DNA from 2 places in the Thermus sp. H19.2 genome. Region 2 is predicted to be linked to the other one. Evidence: riboswitches for the same ligand, from Rfam matches in the RefSeq annotation. Region 2 holds a riboswitch; the other holds the start of a gene.
The links. A riboswitch is a leader RNA that binds a small molecule or an ion and turns the genes downstream of it on or off. The one in region 2 is predicted to bind thiamine pyrophosphate.
Positions count from the first base shown of each region.

Region 1: linked by a shared signal. The riboswitch ahead of thiE (thiamine phosphate synthase) and the one ahead of ACY5J6_RS10190 (thiamine ABC transporter substrate-binding protein) in region 2 are both predicted to bind thiamine pyrophosphate.

Region 1 covers NZ_CM143429.1:1,208,297-1,219,722, forward strand. Annotated here, with positions in the region: gene ACY5J6_RS06545 (TRAP transporter large permease) at 1-1,272, shown strand, start outside; gene ACY5J6_RS06550 (MBL fold metallo-hydrolase) at 1,274-1,960, shown strand; gene ACY5J6_RS06555 (LamB/YcsF family protein) at 1,973-2,725, shown strand; gene thiD (bifunctional hydroxymethylpyrimidine kinase/phosphomethylpyrimidine kinase) at 2,738-3,514, opposite strand; gene ACY5J6_RS06565 (MFS transporter) at 3,591-4,892, opposite strand; gene thiC (phosphomethylpyrimidine synthase ThiC) at 4,897-6,204, opposite strand; gene ACY5J6_RS06575 (NAD(P)/FAD-dependent oxidoreductase) at 6,191-7,129, opposite strand; gene ACY5J6_RS06580 (thiazole synthase) at 7,142-7,948, opposite strand; gene thiS (sulfur carrier protein ThiS) at 7,949-8,143, opposite strand; gene thiE (thiamine phosphate synthase) at 8,130-8,750, opposite strand; TPP riboswitch at 8,821-8,930, opposite strand; gene ACY5J6_RS06595 (hypothetical protein) at 8,990-9,511, shown strand; gene ACY5J6_RS06600 (nitrite/sulfite reductase) at 9,576-11,333, shown strand; gene ACY5J6_RS06605 (uroporphyrinogen-III synthase) at 11,355-11,426, shown strand, end outside.
Region 2 covers NZ_CM143429.1:1,876,226-1,887,651, reverse strand. Annotated here, with positions in the region: gene rpoC (DNA-directed RNA polymerase subunit beta') at 1-1,055, shown strand, start outside; gene ACY5J6_RS10205 (class II aldolase/adducin family protein) at 1,065-1,643, shown strand; gene ACY5J6_RS10200 (hypothetical protein) at 1,640-1,879, shown strand; gene ACY5J6_RS10195 (alpha/beta fold hydrolase) at 1,849-2,697, shown strand; TPP riboswitch at 2,813-2,905, shown strand; gene ACY5J6_RS10190 (thiamine ABC transporter substrate-binding protein) at 2,938-3,972, shown strand; gene ACY5J6_RS10185 (ABC transporter permease) at 3,983-5,458, shown strand; gene ACY5J6_RS10180 (DNA-formamidopyrimidine glycosylase) at 5,716-6,510, opposite strand; gene ACY5J6_RS10175 (DCC1-like thiol-disulfide oxidoreductase family protein) at 6,503-6,814, opposite strand; gene ACY5J6_RS10170 (acyl-CoA thioesterase) at 6,798-7,175, opposite strand; gene ACY5J6_RS10165 (4a-hydroxytetrahydrobiopterin dehydratase) at 7,187-7,426, opposite strand; tRNA gene ACY5J6_RS10160 (tRNA-Met) at 7,478-7,554, opposite strand; gene ACY5J6_RS10155 (FAD-binding oxidoreductase) at 7,564-8,940, opposite strand; gene ACY5J6_RS10150 (ABC transporter ATP-binding protein) at 8,998-10,776, opposite strand; gene ACY5J6_RS10145 (hypothetical protein) at 10,763-11,284, opposite strand.

The DNA.
Region 1 (11,426 bases), 670 kb from region 2:
GTTGCCCTCCTCTTCCTCCTTTTGGCCCTGGGGGTGTACGTGGGCCTCGCCCTCCTCCTCGTGGGGACGGCGGGCCTCGCCCTCTTCACCACCGCCCCCCCGGGACCCAACGTGGCCACGGCGCTTTGGACCAGCACCTCCAGCTTTAGCCTCGCCGCCCTGCCCCTCTTCGTCTGGATGGGGGAGATCCTCTACCGCTCCCGGCTTGCCCAGGAGCTCTTCCAGGGGCTCGCCCCGCTCCTCGGCAGGCTTCCCGGGGGACTGCTCCACGTGAACGTGGTAGCGAGCGCCCTCTTCGCCGCGGTCATCGGCTCCTCCGCCGCCACCACGGCCACCGTGGGGCGCTTCACGCTACCGGAGCTTCTGCGGCAGGGCTACCCCAAGGCCCTGGCCCTGGGCTCCCTGGCGGGCGCCGGGACCCTCGGGTTCCTCATCCCCCCGAGCATCGTCATGATCGTCTACGGGGTCATGGCCGAGGTCTCGGTGGCCCGGCTCTTCATGGCGGGGGTGGTGCCCGGCCTCCTCCTCACCCTGCTTTTCATGCTCACCGTGGCCCTCCTCGCCCACCGCCACCGGAAAGCCCTTCCCCGCGTGCCCTCCCTGGGCCTCCGCCAGGCCCTCAAGGGGCTCCTCAGCGTCCTGCCCGTCCTCTTCCTCATCCTCCTGGTCCTCGGGTCCATCTACCTGGGGGTGGCCACGCCCACGGAGGCGGCGGCCATCGGGGTGGCGGGGGCCTTCCTCCTCACCGTCCTAAGGCGGGAGTTCGGCCTCGAGCTCTTCCGGGAAAGCCTCCTGGGGGCGGTGCGCACCACGAGCATGATCGGGCTCATCCTCGCCGGGGCGGGGGTCCTCACCCTGGCCATGGGGTTCACGGGGATCCCACGGGCCCTGGCCACCTGGGCGGTGGAGGCGGGGATCACCCCCACCGCCCTCGTCCTTTTCCTCACCCTGGTCTACGTCCTCCTCGGCTGGTTCCTGGACGGGATCTCCATCGTGGTCCTCACCATCAGCGTCATCCTTCCCGTGGTCAAAGCCCTCGGCCTGGACCCCTTGTGGTTCGGGGTGTACCTGGTGCTCATGGTGGAGCTCGCCCAGATCACCCCGCCCGTGGGGTTCAACCTCTTCGTCCTCCAGTCGTTGAGCGGGGAGGACCTCTTCCGCATCGCCCGCTACAGCCTGCCCTTCATGGGGGTGCTCCTCCTCATGGTGGCCCTCTTGGTGGCCTTCCCGGGGATCGCCACTTGGCTTCCCCGGACGATGACGGGGGGGTAGCGTGGAAGTGGTCCCCGTCTACACCGGGTTTCCGGGCAGGAGCCACCGGGGCTACCTGGGGCTTTCCGGCGCCTACCTGGTGGTGGGGCCCAGGCTCCTCCTCTACGACACCCTGGGCTTCGGGGAGCGGGAGAGCCTTTACGCCCGCCTCGAGGCCCTGGGCTTCTCCCCCCTGGACGTGACCGGAGTGGTCCTGAGCCACCTCCACTTCGACCACGCGGCCAACGCCGACCTCTTCCCCTGGGCCGAGGTCTACGTCCACGAAGCCGAGCTCCGCCACGCCGAGAGGGTGGCCAAGGACCCCAGGCTGGACCCCGCCTGCCTCGCCCACCTGCCCAAGGCCCTTCCCCGGCTTACGGCCGTCCCGGAGGAGCCTCTGACGGAGGGGCTTTCCCTGCTCCACCTTCCCGGCCACACCCCTGGGCTTTTGGGCCTCGCCGTGGAGGGGGTGGGGGTCTTGGCCAGCGACGCGGTGAAGAGCCGCTTTGACCTCGAGGGCCCGCCGGCCCCTCCCTGTCTGGACCCGGAGAGGGCCCTAAAGAGCCGGGAGCGCCTTTGGGGCTTCCCCAGGCTCTTTCCGGGCCACGACGTCCCCTTGCGGCGGGAGGGGGACCGCTTCCTTCCCGAAGGCGAGGCCTGCCTGGAGGTCGCCCTCCCCCACGGGGCCAAGGTGACGCTTAAACTTTGATAAGGAGGCCGCATGAAGGTGGACCTGAACGCGGACGCGGGCGAGTCCTACGGGGCCTTCACCTACGGGCACGACCGGGAGATCTTCCCCCTGGTGACCTCGGCGAACCTGGCCTGCGGCTTCCACGGGGGAAGCCCAGGTCGGATCCTGGAGGCGGTGCGCCTGGCCAAGGCCCACGGCGTGGCCGTGGGGGCCCACCCGGGCTTTCCCGACCTCGTGGGCTTCGGCCGAAGGGAGATGGCCCTGAGCCCCGAGGAGGTCTACGCCGACGTGCTCTACCAGATCGGGGCCCTCTCCGCCTTCCTCAAGGCGGAGGGCCTCCCCCTCCACCACGTCAAGCCCCACGGGGCGCTTTACCTCAAGGCCTGCCGGGACCGGGAGACGGCGAGGGCCATCGCCCTGGCGGTGAAGGCCTTTGACCCGGGGCTTCCCCTGGTGGTCCTTCCGGGGACGGTGTACGAGGAGGAGGCCAGGGAGGCGGGGCTAAGGGTGGTCCTCGAGGCCTTCCCCGAAAGGGCCTACCTGCGAAACGGCCAGCTCGCCCCCCGCTCCATGTCAGGCTCCTGGATCACCGACCCCCAGGAGGCGGCCCGGAGGGCCCTGCGCATGGTGCTCGAGGGAAAGGTGGAGGCCTTGGATGGGGGGGAGGTGGAGGTCAGGGCCGAAACCCTTTGCATCCACGGGGACAACCCCAAGGCCCCCGAGGTGGCACAGGCGGTGCGGCGGGCCCTGGAGGAAGCCGGGGTGAGGGTGCAGGCTTTCTGAAGGAGGACCAGATCACGCCCCGTGGTCCAAGGGCCCGTGGCCGTGGCCCAGGGGCGGCGCCCCCTGAAGGGCCCGGGTGAGGTAGGCCTTGGCCTCGGCCACCGCCTCTTCCAGAGGCCTCCCCAGGGCGAGGAGGGCGGCGATGGCGGCGGCAAGGGTGCAGCCCGTGCCGTGGGTGTTCCGGGTATAGACCCGGGGGGCAGAGAACCGCAAGACCCCTTCCCGGGTGGCGAGGAGGTCCACCGCCTCCTCCCCCTCCAGATGCCCCCCCTTGAGGAGGACGGCCTTGGGGCCTAAGGCGAGGAGGGCCCGGGCGGCCTCCTCCGCCTCCTCCAGGGTGCGGATGGGATGCCCTAGGAGGGCTTCGGCCTCGAGGCGGTTCGGGGTGACCAGGGCCGCCAAGGGAAAAAGCCTCTCCTTGAGGGCGGCCGCCGCCTCCGGGGCGAGGAGGGGGTCCCCGCCCTTCGCCACCATCACCGGGTCCACCACCAAGGGCCGGACCCCGAAGCGCCGCACCGCCTCGGCCACGGCCTCCACGATGGCCGCGTCCCCCAAGGCCCCCGTCTTGGCGGCGTGAAGGGGGAAGTCCTGGGCCACGCTCTTTACCTGGGCGTAGACCACCTCGGGAGGAAGGAGGTGCACCCGCTGCACCCCCAGGGTGTTCTGGGCGGTGACCAGGGTGAGGGCGCTCGTCCCGTAGACCCCGAAGCGGAAGAAGACCTTGAGGTCCGCCTGCACCCCCGCCCCGCCCCCCGAGTCGGAGCCCGCGATGGTCAGGGCTACCCTCACGTCCTTTCCTCCTCCCATTCCCTAGCCTCCAGGAAACTTCTGTCCCCATGCCGGCTTGGGCCGGCACGGGGTGGCCTCACAGGTCTTCCAAGGGCCGCCCCCGGGTCTCCACCCCCACGGCGAAGGCGAAGACCCCGGCGAGGAGGAGAAGCCCCCCGTGGAGGGCCAAGACCCCGCCCGGGCCCCAGAGGGGAAGGAGGGCCCCGGTGGCGTAGGGGGCGAGGATCCCCCCCACCCGGCCCACCGCCGCCACGAAGCCCGCCCCGCTTCCCCTAAGGGCCGTGGGGAAGAGCTCCGGGGTGTAGGCGTAGACCGCCCCCCAGGCCCCCAGGTTGAAGAAGGAGAGGAGGGCCCCGAAAAGGAGCACCTCCCCGGGGGAAGCGGCCCGGGAGAGGAGCCAGGCAAAGAGGGCGGAAAGGCCTAAAAACCCCACGAGGACGGGCCGCCTCCCCCAGCGCTCCACCAAAAAAGCCGCCACGAGGTAGCCCGGCACCTGGGCCAAGGTGATGAGGAGGACGTACTCCAAGGAGCGCACCAGGGTGTAGCCCTGGGCCACGAGGAGGGAGGGGAGCCAGATGAAGGCCCCGTAGTAGCCCGCGTTCAGGGCAAACCAGGCGAGGGCGAGGAAGAGGGTGCGCCGGAGGAAGGGCGGGCGGAAGAGGGCCCCGTAGGGGAGGGGGCGCGGGGCGGGCTCAGGGCGAGGCTCGGGAAGGGGCCCGGGAAAGGCCCGCTCCCAGGAGGCCACCAGGGCCTCCGCCTCCGCCGCCCGGCCCCGGGCCACGAGCCAGCGGGGGGACTCGGGGAGGGAAAGCCTCAGGTAGGCGGCGTAAAGGGCGGGAAGGGCCCCGGCGAGGAAGGCCCCCCGCCAGCCGAAGGCGGGCACCAGGAGGTAGCCCATGAGGGCGGCCAAAAGCCACCCCACGGCCCAGAAGGCCTCGAGGAGGACCACCATCCGCCCCCGGTGGGCCTTGGGGCTCCACTCCCCCATGAGGCTTGCCGCCACGGGAAGCTCCGCGCCCAGCCCCAGCCCCGTGAGGAAGCGGAAGAGGAAAACCCAAGAAAGGCTTGGGGCCAGGGCGGTAAGGAGGCTTCCCAGCCCGGCGAGGAAGAGGCTATACCCCACCACCGCCTTCCGGCCGAACCGGTCGGCGAGCCGCCCCCCGAGGAGGGCCCCAAAGAGCATCCCCAGAAGCCCCACGCTCCCCAAAAGCCCCGCCCCCACCGGGTCCAGGCCGAAGTCCCGGGAAAGGGCGGGCAGGGTGAAGCTGATGAGCCCCACGTCCATGGCGTCCAGGGCCCAGCCGAATCCGAGGAGCAGGAGGAGGCGGTGGTGGGGCCTGCCCAAGGGCAGGCGTTCCAGACGGGCGAGGGCGTCCATGGCTTCAGGCTACCGGAAGCTCCAGGCGCCCCTTCCCCTTGAGCACCGCCTCCACCAGGTTCATGGGGCAGAAGGGGCCGCACATGCTGCAGGCCTTGGTCTTGGAGCCCCGTTCCTCCTTGAGGCGCCTCGCCTCCTCGGGAAAGAGGGCGAGGGCGAACTGGCCCTCCCAGTCCAACCGGTAGCGGGCCTCGGACATCCTCCGGTTCCGCTCCAGCGCCCCCTTGTTCCCCCGGGCCACGTCGGCGGCGTGGGCGGCGATCTTAAAGGCGATCACCCCTTGCTTCACGTGCTCCACCGTGGGCAGGCCCAGGTGCTCCGCCGGGGTCAGGTAGCAGAGCATGTCCGCACCCCACCACCCCGCCAAGGCCCCGCCGATGGCCCCGGCGATGTGGTCAAACCCCGCGGCGGTGTCCACGGGAAGCATCCCCAGGATGTAGAAGGGCGCGTGCCCCGTGAGCTTCTTCTGGATCTGGACGTTGGCCGCCACCTCGTTCAAGGGGATGTGCCCGGGGCCTTCCACCATGGCCTGGACCCCGGCCCTTCTGGCCCTTTCCACGAGCTCGCCGATGGTGAGGAGCTCGGCGATCTGGGCCCGGTCGGTGCTGTCGGCGAGGGAGCCAGGGCGGAGGCCGTCCCCCAGGGAGAGGGTCATGTCGTAGGTGCGGGCGATGTCCAAAAGGTCGTCAAAGCGGGCGTAGAGGGGGTTTTCCTCGCCCCGGTGGAGCATCCAGGCGGCCATGAGCCCCCCGCCCCGGCTCACGATGCCCGTGGTGCGGGGGCTATTCCGGTAGACCTCGAGGTTCCTCAGGGTCACCCCCACGTGCACGGTGATGTAGTCCACCCCCTCCTTGCCGTGCTCCTCAATCACCTGGAAGAGCTCGTCCGCCGACATGTCAAAGAAGTTCTTGCGCCTGGCCGCCCGAAACTCCGCCTCGTAGATGGGCACGGTGCCTAGGGGGACGGTGGCCACCTCCAGGATCCGCTTGCGGATCGCCTTGAGGTCTCCCCCGGTGGAGAGGTCCATGATGGTGTCCGCCCCATACTGGATGGCCACCTTGGCCTTCTCCACCTCCTCCTCCACGTCCACGTAATCGTAGGAGGTGCCCAGGTTGGCGTTCACCTTGACGGAAAGCCCCTCCCCGATGCCCTTGAAATCCCGAAGGGCCTTGTGGTTCGGGTTCCTGGGGATGACGATCCGGCCTGCCGCCACTCCCTCCCGCACGAACTCGGGGGAAACCCCTTCCTTCTCGGCCACGTAGGCCATCTCCTCGGTGATCTTCCCTTTCCTTGCCGCCTCAAGCTGCGTCATCTTCCACCCCCAAAAGCCCTAAGAGCCTCTTTGCCGTCCAAGGGGCGAGGAGAACGCCGTTCCTCCCGTGCCCCACCGCCGCGTACACGCCTTCCTCCACCTCGCCCACGAAGAGCTCACCCGCGGGCCTAAACCCGAAGGCCGCTCCCCTAAAGCGGGCCCCTTCCAAGAGGGGAAAGCGCTCGTGGGCGTAGTCCGCAAGCCAGCGGAGGCCATAGAGGTCCACCCCTTCCTTCCACCCCTCCCTTCCCGTGGCCCCCACGTAGACCCCGCCCTCCCGGGGCAGGAGGTACCCCTCCCCGGCGAAAAGGGGCCCGGGCGGGGCCTCCCCCCAAAGGAGAAGGGCCTCCCCCTTGAGGGGCCTGACCCTTAGGCCAAACCGCTCCCCCCAGGCCCCCACGCAAAGGAGGACGAAGCGGGCCCTAAGGGCCCCTTCCCGCCAATGGACCCTTCCCCCCTCCACCCCCTCCACCTCGGCCCGGAGGTAGGTGCCCCCGAGGTCCCGGAAGGCCTCGAGGAGGGCCTCCCGGAGCTTCCTGGGGTGGACGTACCCCCCGGGAAAGCGCCTCGCCCCCAAGGCCCCCCGGACCGGGTAGGGGGAGGGGGCCTCCGCCGCCCAGGCCTCCTTTTCCGAAGGGGTGAGGGCCGCCACCCAGGTGCCGGAAAACCCCGCCTCCACCTCCTGGCCCCTTTCCTTGAGCTCGGCGAGGAGCTCGGGGTAGCGGGCAAGGCCGTATAGCCCCGCCTCCAGAAGCTCCCCCGAAAGCCCCTCGGGGTAAGGGGCGAGCATCCCCGCGCTCGCCAGGGTGGCGGCCCCTTCCTTCTCCGCGTCCAGGAGGGCCACGGCCACCCCCCGCTTGGCGAGCTCGTAGGCGGCGAGGGCCCCGATGATCCCCGCCCCCACCACGGCCACGTCCGCCCTCATGGCCCTTCCTGGCTACTGGGGCCCCCGACCGGGCTTGCGCCCGGTCGGGGTAAGAGGCACCCCCTCCACCGGACTGGAGGGGCTCGCCGCCTCCCTGGGCCGCATGGGCCCTGCGAGGTAGGCCTTCCTCCCCGCCTCCACCGCAAGCCGGAAGGCCTCGGCCATGGCGGGGGGGTCTTGGGCCTCGGCGATGGCGGTGTTCACCAAGACGGCGTCCAGGCCCAGCTCCATCACCTCCGCCGCGTGGGAAGGGAGGCCGAGCCCCGCGTCCACCACCACCGGGGGAAGGGAGGCCTTCTCCCGGGCGAAGAGCTCCAGAAGGGCCCTCGTCCGCACCCCCCAGCCCGAACCGATGGGGGCGGCGAGGGGCATCACCGTGGCCGCGCCTAGGGCGGCAAGCCTTTTGGCCAGGACCAGGTCGGGCCCCATGTAGGGGAGGACGAGGAAGCCCTCCTCCAAAAGGCGCTCCGCCGCCTTCAGGGTCTCCAGGGGATCGGGGAGGAGGTAGGTGGGGTCGGGGATGACCTCCAGCTTCACCCACCGCTCCCCGGTGAGGAGGCGGCCCAGGCGGGCGAGGCGCACCGCCTCCTCGGCCGTTTTGGCCCCTGCGGTGTTGGGGAGAAGCCTAACCCCCTGCAAAGCCTCCAGAAGCCCCACGTGCCCCGGGGCCTTGAGCTCCACCCGCCGGATGGAGACCGTGACCACCTCGGCCCCCGCGGCGGCGAGGGCCTCCCGCATCACCCCGAAGTCCTTGTACTTGCCGGACCCCAGGATGAGGCGGCTTTTCAGCTCCACATCCCCTACCTTCCAGGTGTCCATCTAGCCTCCCTGCATCAGGGCCACCACCTCCACCACGTCCCCGTCCTTTAGAACCCGGTCCGGGACCTCGAGGCCCAAGAAGGCCTCCTCGTTGAGGAGGACGGCGACCCCCTTAAGCTCCACGCCGAGCTCCTCCAAGACCTCCTTGAGGGTCTTGCCCTCCAAGGGCTTGGGCTCCCCGTTAAGCCACACCATAAAGCCTCTCCCTAAGGGCGCGGGCCGCCCGCTCGGGGTCTTCCGCGTCCAGGATGGCCCGGACCACCACGACGCGCCTGGCCCCGGCCTCTAGGACCTGGTCCAGGTTCCCTAGGTCAATCCCCCCGATGGCGTACCAGGGCCTCTCCCCCAGGTGCTCCGCCGCCCAGCGCACGTAAGCGAGCCCCGCCGCGGGCCTGCCCGGCTTCGTGGGGGTCTCCCAGACGGGGCCCACGGAGAGGTAGTCCACCCCCTCCTCTAAGGCCCGCAAAGCCTGCTCGGGGGCGTGGGTGGAGCGGCCCACCATCCCCCGGAAAAAGCGCCGCGCCTCCTCCGGGGTGAGGTCGTTCTGCCCCAGGTGGACCCCGTCCGCCCCCAGGAGGGCGGCGAGGTCGGGGCGGTCGTTCAGGAAGAAGGGCACCCCGTAGCGCCGGGCGAGGGCGAGCATCCGCTCCCCGAGCTCCAGGGTGGGCCGCGCCTCCCAGTCCTTGGCCCTTAGCTGCACGACCTCCACGCCGCCCGCCAAGGCCCTTTCCGTGCGGTCCAGGGCTTCCTCCAAAGACCAGCCGGGCCTTGGGGTCACCACCAGGTAGAGCCTTCCGAGCAACCTTTCACCCCCTTCAGGCGGGCGGGAAAGGCCCACGCGGCCCGAAGGGAGTTGGGTTGTGGGGGACTGGGGTCTTCCGCATAGGCTTCCCTCCGCCGGCATTACCCGGATCAGGTTCCAAGGGTTGCTGGGAGAAACCCAGCTCTCAGCCCCTCCATTAGGGCACCCCTAGCCTGCCCTCCCACTATAGCACGCCCTCGCCCGGGGAAAAGAGGGCGGGCTACACTGGAGGGGAAACCATGCGCCCCTACCTGGCCCTCGCGAGCCTCCTCTGGGGCCTCCACCTGGGCGCGGCGGCGGTGGCCGCCCTGGGCCTTCCCGCCCCCGTCCTCGGCCTCGCCGCCTTCTCGGCGGGGGCCTGCTTAGGGCTCGGCTTAAGCCTCCTCGCCCGGCGCCTGCCCCTACCCCACCTCCTTCTCGCCGCCCTCCTCCTCAACCCCTCCGCCTGGGTAGCCGTCTTCCTCCTCCGCCCCGAGCCCGACCCCATGAACCTGGGCCTGGCCGTGGCCGCGGCGGCCTTCGCCCTCCTCCTCCTCGGGGCCCTTCTCCTCCTCCTCGCCGCCCTCCTCCCCCCCTGGCTCGCCCCCTGGCCCACGGGCCTCTCCGGCCTCCTCCTCGTCCCCCTCTTCGCCCTCCTGGGGGACGCCCTGGGCCAGGCCCTCCCCCTCTGGGCCCGGTGGGGGGCGCTCCTCCTGGGAGCCTTCCTCACCGCCTTTGGCCTCGCCGGCGGGATCCGGGGCCAGGGGGCCACATACCCTTGACTTTCATAGGCTCAATGGTATATCATCCCCGCCAACCCCCGGGACCGGGGGTCGGAGGTGAGGGATGGCAGGGCTTGTGGACAGGGTAAGCGGCGCGCGCCTGGACCCGGCGGCGGAGGCGGAGATCCGGTACCTGGAGGCCACGATCGCCCGCCTCGAGGCCGGGGAGGAAGACCCCGAGGACTTCCGGGTCTACCGGCTTAAAAACGGCATCTACGGCATCCGGGGCCGACCCGAGCACCACATGATCCGCATCAAGCTCCCCGTGGGGCGGATCACCCCCGAGGGCCTCAGGGTTCTCGCGGACGTGGCCGAGCGCTACGCGGAAAACCGCCTCGCCCACGTGACCACCCGCCAGGCGGTCCAGCTCCACCACGTCCACCGCCGGGACGTGCCCAAGGTCCTGAGGGCGGTGAACGCCGCAGGCCTCACCACACGGGAGGCCTGCGGCCACTCCATCCGGGCCATCACCTGCTGTCCCTACGCCGGGGTCTCCCCCGAGGAGCCCTTTGACGTGACCCCCTACGCCGAGGCCGCCTACCGCTACTTCCTCCGCCACCCCGTGGGGCAGAACCTCCCCCGGAAGTTCAAGATCGCCTTTGAGGGGTGCGCCACGGACCACGCCCGCACCCCCATCCACGACATCGGGGTGGTGGCGGCTTTGGAAGGGGGGAAAAGGGGCTTCCGCGTCTACGTGGGCGGGGGCTTAGGGGCCGCCCCCATGAGCGCCGAGCTTTTGGAGCCCTTCACCCCCGAGGAGGACCTCCTCCCCACCATGCTGGCCATCGTCCGCCTCTTTGACCGCTACGGAAACCGCAAGGTCTTAACCCAGGCCCGGCTCAAGTTCCTGGCGAAGAAGTGGGGAATCGCCGCCTTCCGGGAGGCGGTGCGGGAGGAGAGGCGCCTCGTGAAGCTCACGGCGAGCGGCGAGGACCTGAAGGCCTGGGCCCCGCCCCCAGAGCCCGAACCCCCGGGGCTTCCCAGCCCGCCCCAAAAGCCCTTCTCCTTTGCCCCCGGCTTTAACGCCTGGCGGCGCACCAACCTCTACCGGCAGAAGCAGGAAGGCTTCTACACCGTCACCGTCCGCCTCCCCTTGGGAGACATCACCCCGGAGGGGCTCAGGGCCCTGGCGGCCATCGCCGAGACCTACGCCGCCGAGATCCGGAGCGCCATCAGCCAGAACCTCCTCCTCCGCTTCGTCCCCGAGGAGGCCCTGGGGGGGCTTTACGAGGCCCTTTTGGAGGCGGGGCTCGCCTGGCCTGAAGCCCACACCCTCCTGGACATCACCCGCTGCCCCGGGGCCGACACCTGCAACCTGGCCCTCACCCGCTCCCGGGGGCTCGCCCAGGCCCTCGAGGCCCACCTCTCCGCCCTCCCCCTGGCCCAGGACCCGGGGGCCAAGGCCCTCAGCCTAAAGATCTCCGGCTGCCCCAACTCCTGCGGCCAGCACCACATCGCCGACATCGGCTTCTACGGCTCAAGCCGCAAGGTGGGAGAAAGGGAGGTGCCCCACTACGTCCTCCTCCTGGGCGGGCGCACCCGGGAGGGGGAGGCCCGCTTCGGCCAGGTGGTGGGGAGGCTTCCCGCCCGCCGGGTCCCCGAGGCGGTGGAGAGGATCCTCAGGCGCTACCTGGAGGAGCGGCAAAACGGGGAGAGCTTCCAGACTTACCTGGACCGGGTGGGGGCAGCCTCCTTCAAGCCCCTCTTCCAGGACCTCCAGGAGGTCCCCCCCTACGAGGAGGCCCCCGAGTTCTACCAGGACCTGGGGGCGGAGGGGGAGGCCTTCAGCGTCCAGCTCGGGCGCGGGGAGTGCGCCGGCTAACGCCCCTAGGAGGAGGACACCATGCGCGTGGCCTACGCGGGACTCAGGCGCAAAGAAGCCTTCAAGGCCCTGGCGGAAAAGCTCGGCTTCACC
Region 2 (11,426 bases):
TCATCAAGGCGGCGGAGGCCGGGGAGATCAAGGAGGTGCCCGTGCGTAGCCCCCTCACCTGCCAGACCCGCTACGGGGTCTGCCAGAAGTGCTACGGCTACGACCTCTCCATGGCCCGGCCCGTGTCCATCGGGGAGGCCGTGGGGGTGGTGGCCGCCGAGTCCATCGGGGAGCCCGGCACCCAGCTCACCATGCGCACCTTCCACACCGGGGGCGTGGCCACGGGCACGGACATCACCCAGGGTTTGCCCCGGGTGATCGAGCTCTTTGAGGCCCGCAGGCCCAAGGCCAAGGCGGTGATCTCCGAGATTGACGGGGTGGTGCGCATCGAGGAGGGGGAGGACAAGCTCTCCGTTTTCGTGGAGTCGGAAGGCTTCTCCAAGGAGTACAAGCTCCCCAAGGACGCCCGCCTGGTGGTGAAGGACGGGGACTACGTGGAGGCGGGCCAGCCCCTCACCCGTGGGGCCATAGACCCCCACCAGCTCCTGGAGGCCCGGGGTCCCGAGGCGGTGGAGCGCTACCTGGTGGACGAGATCCAGAAGGTCTACCGGGCCCAGGGGGTGAAGCTCCACGACAAGCACATCGAGATCGTGGTGCGGCAGATGCTCAAGTACGTGGAGGTCACCGACCCCGGGGACAGCCGCCTCCTGGAAGGCCAGGTCCTGGAGCGCTGGGACGTGGAGGCCCTGAACGAAAGGCTCATCGCCGAGGGCAAGGTGCCCGTGGCCTGGAAGCCCCTCCTCATGGGGGTCACCAAGAGCGCCCTCTCCACCAAGAGCTGGCTCTCCGCCGCCAGCTTCCAGAACACCACCCACGTCCTCACCGAGGCGGCCATCGCCGGGAAGAAGGACGAGCTCATCGGCCTCAAGGAGAACGTCATCCTGGGCCGCCTGATCCCGGCGGGCACCGGCTCGGACTTCGTCCGCTTCACCCAGGTGGTGGACCAGAAGACCCTGAGGGCCATCGAGGAGGCCCGCAAGGAGGCGGTGGAGGCCACGAAGGAGGCTCCGGCCCGCAGGGCCCCCCGCCGGGAGCAGCCGGGCAAGCAGGCCTGAGGCCACCCCATGCGGGCCCGCATCTACACCGCCTTCCGCCAGGTGGGGGAGGACCTCTTCCGGCAGCGCCTCATCTCCGCCACGGCGGGGAACTTCTCCGTACGCACCAAGGAGGGCTTCCTCATCACCCGAAGCGGGGTCCAGAAGGCCCACCTCACCCCGGAGGACCTCCTGGAGGTCCCCCTCTTTGGGCCCATCCCTCAAGGGGCCAGCGTGGAAAGCCTCATCCACCGGGAGGTCTACCTCAAGACCGAGGCCAAGGCCCTGGTCCACGCCCACCCCAGGGTGGCCGTGGCCCTTTCCTTAGATCTAGACCAGATCGTTCCCCTGGACCTCGAGGGCCGGTACTACCTGAAGGAGGTCCCGGTTCTCGCCCCCGAAACGGTGTCCGCCACGGAGGAGGCCGCCCTGGCCGTGGCCGAGGCCTTGGCGCACCACCCGGTCTGCCTCCTAAGGGGGCATGGGGCCTTCGCCCTGGGGGTCAAGGAGAAGCCCGAGGAGGCCCTCCTTCAGGCCCACAGCCTTCTCACCACCTTGGAGGAGAGCGCCGAGATCCTCTTCTACCACCGGCTGTGGAGGCGAGGATGAGGGTGCTTTTCGTGGAGGGAAAGGACCCGGCCCCCCTTTTAGCCTTGGCCCAAGAACTTCCCCATCCCTTCTGGCTTCTGGAGGGGGAGGGCCGCTTTCTCCTTCAGGTCTTCGGGGCCACGGAGGAGGCGGAGGGGCGGGCCCAAAAGGTCCCCGGGGTTAAGGTCTGGGCCTTCCGCTTGCGGGATGGGGTAGTGTATAGGGGATGCGGGAGGAAATCGGGTACATCCCCGTAGGGGAGGCGGAGCTTTACGTGGAGGACGTGGGGGACCAGGGGGCGCCGGTCCTCTTCGTCCTCCACGGGGGTCCTGGGGGCAACGCCTACGCCCTACGGGAGGGCCTCCAGGACTACCTGGAGGGTTTCCGGGTGGTCTACTTTGACCAGCGGGGCTCAGGGCGGAGCCTGGAGCTTCCCCCAGACCCCAGGCTCTTCACCGTGGACGCCCTGGTGGAGGACACCCTCCTCCTGGCCGAGGCCCTGGGGGTGGAGCGCTTCGCCCTTTTGGCCCACGGGTTCGGCGCCCTGGTGGCCCTGGAGCTCCTCCGCCGCTTTCCCCAGGTGGAGGGGGCCCTCCTCCTTGGGCCTTGGGTGAGCTTTCCCTGGCTTGCGGCCCGCCTGGCGGAGGCCGCGGGGCTGGGCCCCCTTCCCGATCCCGAGGAGAACCTGAGGGCGGCCCTGGAGAAGGCCGAGCCCAAGGCCCTCTTTGACCGCCTCATGTTCCCAAGCCCCCGGGGGCGCCTGGAGTACGAGTGGGTGGCGGAGGGCTCGGGGATCCTTGGTTCCGATACCCCGGCGTGGGCCTTCTTGCAAAACGGCCTTTGGCGCCTGGACTACACCCCTTACCTCTCCCCGAGCCGCAAACCCTTGGCCGTGGTGGTGGGGGAGAAGGACGGCACCAGCTACCCTTACGCCGAGGAGGTGGCCGAGCGCCTCCGGGCCCCCATCCACGTGGTTCCCGGGGCTGGCCACTTTCCCTGGATAGACCAGCCGGAGGCTTTCCAAAGGGCCTTTAGAGAAGCCCTGGCCCTTCTGCCCCTGGCGAGGTCGGGGTAGGGGTGCTAAGTACCCCGCTCTGGCTTGCGCCAGAGCGGGGGCCCCAAAAGAGCCCTGCCGAGCCTTATTTCGGGCAACCCATGTTGCGAAACCAAGGTGCGGGCACTTAAGCTAGGGGCGTCACCGGGGGTGCCCCTAAGGGGCTGAGAGATACCCTTGGAACCTGATCCGGGTAATGCCGGCGTAGGGAAGGTGACGGAAAGCGGAACTTTCCGTAAACCCCGGTGGCAGGGGGTTTTTATGTTGCGCTCGCTGGCTCTTGGGGTGTTGTTGGCCTTTGGCTTTGCCCAGGAGATCGCCGTCCTCACCCACAGCAGCTTTTCCCTGGACAAGAACCTGATGGCCCAGTTTGAGCGGGAAACGGGCCTCAAGCTCCGCATCCTCAAGGCCGGGGATGCCGGGGAGACCCTGAACCGAGCCATCCTCACCAAGGGAGCTCCCATCGCCGACGTGATCTACGGGGTGGACAACACCTTCCTCTCCCGGGCCCTCCAGGCGGACATCCTCCTTCCCTACCGGAGCCCGGAGATCCGCAACCTCCGGGCCACCCTCCTCCTGGACCCCACCTTCCGGGCCCTTCCCGTGGACTACGGCTGGGTGAGCCTGAACTACGACAAGGCCTTTTTCAAGGACAGGCCCCTTCCCAAGACGCCCCAGGACCTGGCCCGGCCCGAGTACACCGGGCTTCTGGTGGTGGAAAACCCCGCCACCAGCTCCCCGGGCCTGGCCTTCCTCATGGCCACGGTGGCCCGCTTCGGGGAGGACGGGTACCTGGACTTCTGGGCGGCCCTCAGGGACGGGGGGGTGCGGGTGGCCAAGGGCTGGAGCGAGGCCTACTACACCCACTTCAGCCTCTACAAGGGAGACCGGTCCCTGGTGGTCTCCTACACCACCTCCCCGGCGGCCGAGGTGTACTACTCCGAGGGCAAGTACAAGGAACCCCCCACGGGCAACCTCCTCCCGGAGCTGGCCTTCTTCCAGGTGGAGTTCGTGGGCATCTTGAAGGGCACCAAGAACCTGGAGGGGGCCAAGAAGGTGGTGGACTGGCTCCTCTCTAAGCCCGTGCAGGAGAACCTCCCCACGGAGATGTGGATGTACCCGGCGAGGAGGGACGCCCGGCTTCCCGAGGTCTTCCGCTTCGCCCCCGAGCCCTTGGGGAGCGTGCGCATGGACCCCAAGGCCATGGCGGAGAACCGGGAGCGCTGGATAGAGGAGTGGACCAAGGTGGTCCTGCAGGGGCAGAGCCCCGAGGCGGTGCGGCGGGCGAGGCGGTAGGGTGGTCCGGCTGGCGGGGGGGGTCCTCCTCCTTTTCCTGGGCTTCGCCCTCTTCTACCCTCTTCTCCGCATCCTCTTCCTGGGGGTGGGGGAGGGGTTTCTCCGGGTTTGGGGAAACCCCTTTTACTGGGAACGGTACCTCTTCAGCCTGGAGTACGGGTTCCTTTCGGCCCTTCTCACCCTGGTCCTGGCCTTGCCCCTGGCCCTTCTCTTCCGGTGGCGGTTCCCCTTTAGGGAGGTCTTCCTCGCCCTGGCCACCCTGCCCTTCGTCCTCCCCACCCCGGTGGTGGCCCTGGGGTTTTTGGCCCTTTTGGGCCCTCGAGGGGCGCTGGGGGTGGACCTCTACGGCACCCTGCTCCTCCTCCTCCTGGCGGCGGTCTTTTACAACCTGGGGCTTGCCCTGCGCGTCCTCCTCCCCGTGGCCCTGGGCCTAGGGGGTCCTCTGGAGGCGGCCAGGGTGCACGGGGCCACCCCCTTCCGGGCCTTCCTCCGGGTGGGGTTTCCCATGCTCCTTCCCGCCTTGGGTTCGGCAGGGCTCCTTGTTTTCCTCTACGCCTTTTCCGCCTTCGGGGTGCCCCTTCTCCTCGGGGGGCGGTACGCCACCCTCGAGGTGGAGGTCTACACCCTCCTGGCCCAGCGCCTGGCCTTCGCCGAGGCCAGCGGCCTCATGCTCCTGGAGCTGCTGACCCTGGGCCTGGTGGCCTGGCTCTACCTGAGGCTTCCCGCTTACCCCTTGGGGCCTTCCGGGCTTCTCCCCTCGAGGCGCCCCTGGGCCCTGGCCCTAGGCTTGGGGGCCTTTTTCCTTCTCCTTTACGCCCCGCTCTTCGCCCTCTTGGGGGAGGTGCGCCTCGAGGCCCTGGCCCAGGCCTGGCGCTCTGAGGACTTCACCCCCCTCCCCCAGGCCCTGGGCAACAGCCTCCGCTTCACCCTCCTGGCCCTTTCCCTGGCATTGCCCCTGGGGGTGGCCTACGGGGTGGCGGCCAGGAGGAGCCTGGGATGGGATCTCTTGGGCCTTCTCCCCCTCATGGTGAGCCCGGTGGCCGTGGGCCTGGGCTACCTTCTGGCCTACCCCGGGCTCCGGGGCTCCCTCCTCCTCTTGGTGGCCGCCTACGCCCTCCTCGCCTACCCCCTTCTGGCCCGGGTCCTCCTTCCGGCCCTCAAGGGCCTTCCCCCAAGCCTCCTGGAGGCGGCCAGGGTCCTTGGGGCCACCCCCTTTCGGGCCTTCCTCCGGGTGGAGCTTCCCCTTCTCCTCCCCGCCCTGGCCTCGGGGACGGCCCTTTCCCTCTCCGCCCTCCTGGGGGAGTTCGGGGCAAGCCTCGTCCTCTGGCGGCCCGAGTGGACCACCCTGACCTTGGCCATCTACGAGCGCCTGGGAAGGCCCGGGGAAGGGCCCTACCGGGAAGCCCTGGCCCTTTCCGCTCTCCTGGCCCTCCTTTCCGCCCTCCTCTTCTACCTTCTGGACCGCGGCCGAGGGGGGTTCCGCTAAACCCCACCGCGGCTTTCGCCGCGGCGGGGGCCCCAAAAAGCTTTTCCCCAGCCTTAGTTTGGGCACCTCATGTTGCGAAACCAAAGTGGGGGTACTTAAGTACCCGCACTTTGGTCTCGGCCCGGACTAGGCTGGAGGGAAACTTATACCACCCCATGCTGGCCCAAGCCAGCATGGGGGCCCCGGCCCAAAAGGCCCGCAGGGCTTCCGTACCTGGGCTTGGGCGAAGGATTCACGCCAAAGGGGTATTAGGGCACTTAACCCTGGCACCGGGGGCAGAAGTGGGTGCCCCGGCCCGCTACCACCCGCCTTTCCACGGGGTGGCCGCACCTAGGGCAGGGAAGGCCCGCCCGGCCGTAGACGGCGTGCCGCTCCTGGTAGCCTCCCGGGAGGCCATCCGGCTGCTGGTAGGTGCGGTCGGAAAGGGTGCTTCCCCCGAGGGCCACCGCCTCGGAGAGGACCTCCCGGAGGGCCCGGAAGAGCCTCCGGGCCTCCTCCTCCCCCACCTCCTTCCCCCGGCGGAAGGGGGAAAGCCCGGCCCGGAAGAGGGCCTCGTCGGCGTAGATGTTGCCCACGCCCGCCGCCAGGCGTTGCTCCAGGAGGAGGGCCTTGAGGGGTTTGCGGCTTTCCCTTAGGGCCTGGGAGAAGGGGACAAAGGAAAACTCCGGCGAGAGGGGCTCGGGGCCAAGGCGGGAAAGCAGGGGGATTTCCCGGTAGTCGCCCCGTTCCACCACCCAGATGCGGCCGAAGCGCCGGGGGTCGTGGAAGTAGAGGGCGCCTCCTTCCAGGAGGAAGCGGGCCCGGGTGTGGGGGGTTTCCTCCAGGCGGAAGCCTCCGGTCATCCCCAGGTGGAGGACCATTTCCAGCCCCCCGGAAAGGCTTAAGAGGAGAAACTTCCCCCGCCTTTGGACCTCTTCCACCCTTCGTCCTTCCGCCCGTTCCGTGTGGCGGTAGCGGACAGGGTCCTGGTGGGCCACCTGGAAAAGGATTCGGCCCAGGACCAGGGGCCGAAGCCGCCTACGGGTGGTCTCCACCTCGGGGAGCTCAGGCACGGGGCCTCCTCCTTGCCAGGAAGCGGTAGAGCCCCTCGCCGATCCCGAAGGGGACGAGGAGGAGAAGGAGGGGGTGAAGGGGCCAGAGGAGAGGGAGCCTCCGGCTTAGGGCCAGGAGGGCGGCGTAGCCCCGGTGGGTCCTTCCCCCTTCCAGGACGTGAAGGGCTTGCCGGAGTTCCGCCTGGGGGAGGTCCTGGGCCTCCTGGAGAGGCTCCACCCGGAGGGTCTTCCCCAGGTCCAGGGCCTTAAGGGCAAGCCCCAGGGCCCGGCAGTAGGGGCACTCCCCGTCAATCAGCACCCGCATGCTCCTCCACCGGCACGGGCTCCCCCCGCTCGTTCACCGCCACGTAGGTGAGCGTCCCCTTGGTGGCCAGCACCCGGCCGTTCTCCTCCCCGAAGCGCTCCTTGTAGACCTCCACCTCCACGGTGAGGGAGGTCCTCCCCACCCGCACCACCCTGGCCACCACCTCCAGAAGGTCCCCGGTGCGGATGGGCACCTTGAACTCCACGCTGCTCACCGCCACGGTCACCACGGGCTTTCGGGCCCGGCGGGCGGCGGCGTAGGACCCCACCTTGTCCATAAGCCCCAAGACGAAGCCGCCGAAGGCCGCCCCTAAGGGGTTGGTGTGCTCGGGAAAGACCAGCTCGAGGGTGCGCGCCTCCATACCCTTCCAGGCTACCCCAGAAGGGCGTCGGTGAGGCGGGCCATCTCCCGGTCCTTCTCCGTGACCCCTCCGGCGGAGTGGGTCCACCACTCCACGGTGACCTTTCCCCACTCCACGGTGAGGCGGGGGTGGTGGTTTTCCCTTTCCGCCAGCTCCCCCACCCGGTGGGCGAAGGCCAGGGCCTCCCGGAAGTCCCGGAAGCGGAAGGTCTTGGCGAGGCGCTTGGGGTTTTCCAGGGTTTCCCAGTCCATACCCTCAGGCTACGGCAAGACCCCCGGGCCCAGGGTGCCCGGGGGCAGGTTTGGTTGCGGGGGCGGGATTTGAACCCGCGACCTTCGGGTTATGAGCCCGACGAGCTACCAGGCTGCTCCACCCCGCGTCGCCATCCTTAACTATAGCCGGGGGGAGGGTTTATGTCAAGCACCTTGCCCGGGTTCAGGAGCCCCTCCGGGTCTAGGAGGGCCTTTATCCTTCGCATCCACTCCAAAGAAGCCCCGTGCTCTTTGGGGAGAAACTTCTTCTTGCGGAGGCCCACCCCGTGCTCGGCGGTGCAAGTGCCCCCAAGCTCCAGGGCCTTCTCCACGAGCCTCTCGGCGTAGGCCTCGGCCTTGGGGTAGTCCTCGGGGAGGACGGGGACCAGGGTGTGGAAGTTCCCGTCCCCCACGTGGCCCAGGATGTTCCCGGTGAGGCCCATCTCCCCCAGGAGCCGTTGGGCGAAGCGCACCATCTCGGGAAGCCGGGAGAGGGGGACGGCGGTGTCGGTGATCACGAAGCGGTGGCCGGGGAAGAGGTGGACCAAGGCCCAGTAGGCCTGGTGCCGGGCCTCCCACTGCCTTTTGCGCTCCTCCTCGGTCTTGGCCGCCTCCACCTCCAGGGCCCCGGCCTCCCGCACGAGCTCCAGGGCGAGGGCCATCTCCGCCTCCAGGGCCTCCTTGGTGGAGGCGTGGAACTCCAGGAAGAGGGCGGGGCGCTCGGGGAAGCCCGCCTTTAGGTACCGGTTCAGCGCCCGCATGGCGAGCTCGTCCAGAAGCTCAAGCCTCGCCACGGGAAGCCCGGAGGCCAAGACCCGGTAGCTCGCCTCCGCCGCCTCCTCCACCCCGGGGAAGAAGACCCTTAGGGTGTGGACGTGCTCGGGGAGGGGGTGGAGCCTAAGGGTGAGGCGGGTGATGACCCCCAGGGTGCCCTCGCTTCCGATGAAGAGGTCCTTGAGGTCGTAGCCCGCGGAGGTCTTACGCACGCCGCGGCCAAGCTCTAAGACCTCGCCGCTTGCCAGGACCACCTGGAGGGCGAGGACGTTTTGCCGCATCCCCCCGTAGCGCACCGTGGTGGTGCCGCTGGCGCCCGTGGCCGCCATCCCGCCCAAGGAGGCGTCCGCCCCCGGGTCCACGGGGAAGAAGAGGCCCGTGCCCTTGAGGGCCTCGTTCAGGGCCTTGCGGGTGAGGCCGGGCTCCACCACGCAAAGGAAGTCCTGGGGCCTCACCTCCAGGACCCGGTTCATCCGGCTCAGGTCCAGGCTGATGGCTTCCCTAACGGGGTAGAGGTGGCCCTCGAGGCTCGTCCCCGCCCCGAAGGGGATCACCGCCACGCCCCACGCCCGCGCCCACTGGAGGGCCTTCTGCACGTCCTCCACGCTTTCCGGGTAGACCACGGCCAACACGGGCCTCGCCTCGGGGTAGCCCTCGTCTTTGCCGTGGCGCAGGCGCTCGCTCTCCGAGAGGTCCACCTTCCCCGGGAAGAGGCGCTTCAGGGCTTCCAGCTTGTCCATGCCCCTGAGTTTACGCCTTGCCCGGGAAGGGGAAGCCCCACCCCGGCCAAGAGCCCCTCAGGTTTCGTAAAGTTGGGCCTGGAGCCGCCAAAGCTCGGCGTAGGCGCCATTCTTTCGCAACAACTCCCCATGGGTCCCTTCCTCCAACAACCGGCCTTCCTGGAGGACGAGGATCCGGTCCGCCATGCGTACGGAACCCAGGCGGTGGGTGATGAGGATGACCGTCTTACCCCCGGCCATCTCGGCGAAGCGCCTGTAGAGGTGGGCCTCCTCTTTGGGATCCAGCGAGGCCGTAGGCTCGTCCAAGACCAAAAGCTTGGCCTTGCGGAAGAAGGCCCGCGAGAGGGCAACTCGTTGCCACTCCCCCAGGGAAAGCTCCGTGCCCCCAAAGGCCTTGGACAGGAGGGCCCGGGGGCCAAGCCGCTGGAAGAGCTCCCAGGCCCCGCCTAAGCGTAAGGCCTCTGCGACACGGTTAGGGTCGGGCTTCGCGTCCGGGTCGGAAAGGGCGACGTTTTCCTGGAGGGTTAGGGTGTAGCGGCCAAAGTCCTGGAAGACCGCGGCGATGAGGGAGCGCCAGGCCTTCAAGTCTATTTCCCGGAGGTCAATCCCGTCCACCAGGATGCGGCCCTCCGTGGGGTCGTAGAAGCGGAGGAGGAGCTTCACCAGGGTGGTCTTGCCCGCCCCGTTTTCCCCCACCAAAGCCAGGCGCTCCCCCCGTCGGAGGGCAAAGGAGACCCCCGCAAGCGCCTGCTTTCCGTTGGGGTAGCAGAACCCCACCCCTTCAAACCGGATCTCCTCAAAACCCTGGACCTTCCTGCCCGGGCCAGTCTCCGCCATGGAAGCGGGCCTGGCTAGGAAGCTTTCCAGCCTTTCAAAGTACAATAGGCTTTCGTACAGCATGCCCCCGTCCTGGACTAGGGCGTAGAGGTTTTGCTGAAGGCTTCCCACCGACTGCAAGAGGAGCACCAGACTGCCCAGGCTCCCTCCCAAAAGGGTCTGGCGCAGCCCCAAGAAGAGGGCAAGAGCCGTGAAAAGGGCGCTCAGTAGCACCAGCAGGCTGGTCCCTAGGGCCTGGCGGCCTCGAGCATGGCGCAGGCTTTGGTAGAGGCTACGGAAGGCCTCGAGGTAGCGTCTGCGGAAGAAGGGCAAAAGACCGAATAACCGCACCTCTTTGGCAGCCTCGGGGCTCAGGAGCACCTCGGCGAAGTAGCGCATTCGCCGGGCCTCGGGGGCCCCGAAGAGTAGGGCTTCCCACACCCCCTTCTGGAGCCGAAAGGTGAGCCAGGCCTGGGGCAGGGTGGCCAAAAGCAGGAGTAAGGGGAAGAAAGGCGCCAGCCCAAATAGCAGGAGAAGAACCCCGAGAGCGGCGAGGACCTCCCGGAAAGCGTTGCCCAGGAAAACCAGCAGGTTGAGGGGCTGGTAAGGGGCCTGGTCGCGTAGCACCTGAAGCTCATCGTGAAAGCTGGGATCCTCAAAGGGGGTCAGGTCCGGCGTACCGGCCACCTTCTCCATGAGGAGCAGGTGAACCCGAGCGGTGAGCTTTTCGTTCACCGAACCTTGCAGGTAGGCCACCCAAGGGGTGAGGAGGAAGTCCAGGCCAAAAGCCAGCGCTAACCCCACCAGCGGCCAAAGGAGGGTTGGGGTAAAGGGACTACCCCCCAGTGTGGTCGCCAGCTGGTCCACCAAGGCACGGGTGAGGCCCAGCACCGCCACCGGAACGAGCCCTCCCAGGACCAGGAGCGCAAGCAAAAGGGCGCTATCCCTGGGGCTTGCGCGGAAGATGTGCCGCAGCGCAGGGAGCAGCAGGCGCCAAAGGGATCTTTTACTCAGCCCCAACCACCTCCTGCGGACGAGAAATCCAACGCGTGGGGTTGATGTAGTTAGAAGCTAGGTATTCCCACTCCTTTTCCGAGATCGGGAGCATGTCCTCCACAGCATAGCGGTTCCGCATAGGCTGGGTTAGGTTGCGGGCGTACACATTTGCCGGGTAGTACCAGCACGAGGTGCGGTATTTCCCGCAAGCCACCACTTCCAGTGGCCGCACATAGTGCCGGAACTTAAAGACCTCGCCGAAGAAGACCAGAGTAGGCCGCTCAGCAGGCTGAGCAATGACACCTCCTTGAGGATCATAAACGTACTCAAGCTCTGAGGACAGGCCCAAGCGAAGAACCAAGCCGTAGTTATCCCTAACTTCCAGGAAGCCGTCCCGCGTCTTAAGGGTATCGCCGACCTCCAGTGTCATGCCCTCTGCGATCGGGAAGTCCCTTCCACCATGGAAAAGCGCGGGTTGTTCGCCTCCTTCCCCAGCTTGCCGAAGGACCCGAGTGACCGTGTAAACCGTCATTCGCTTCACCCCCTCACGGGTCAGCCCCAGGGGAGCAGGGGGGAGGTTACGCGAGGTTACGTGGAAGGGGTTCCACGCCTGGCCCCCCGCGTAACCTCGCGTAACCTTAGGCCTCCCGCGTAACCTTCCTCGTGGCACCCTG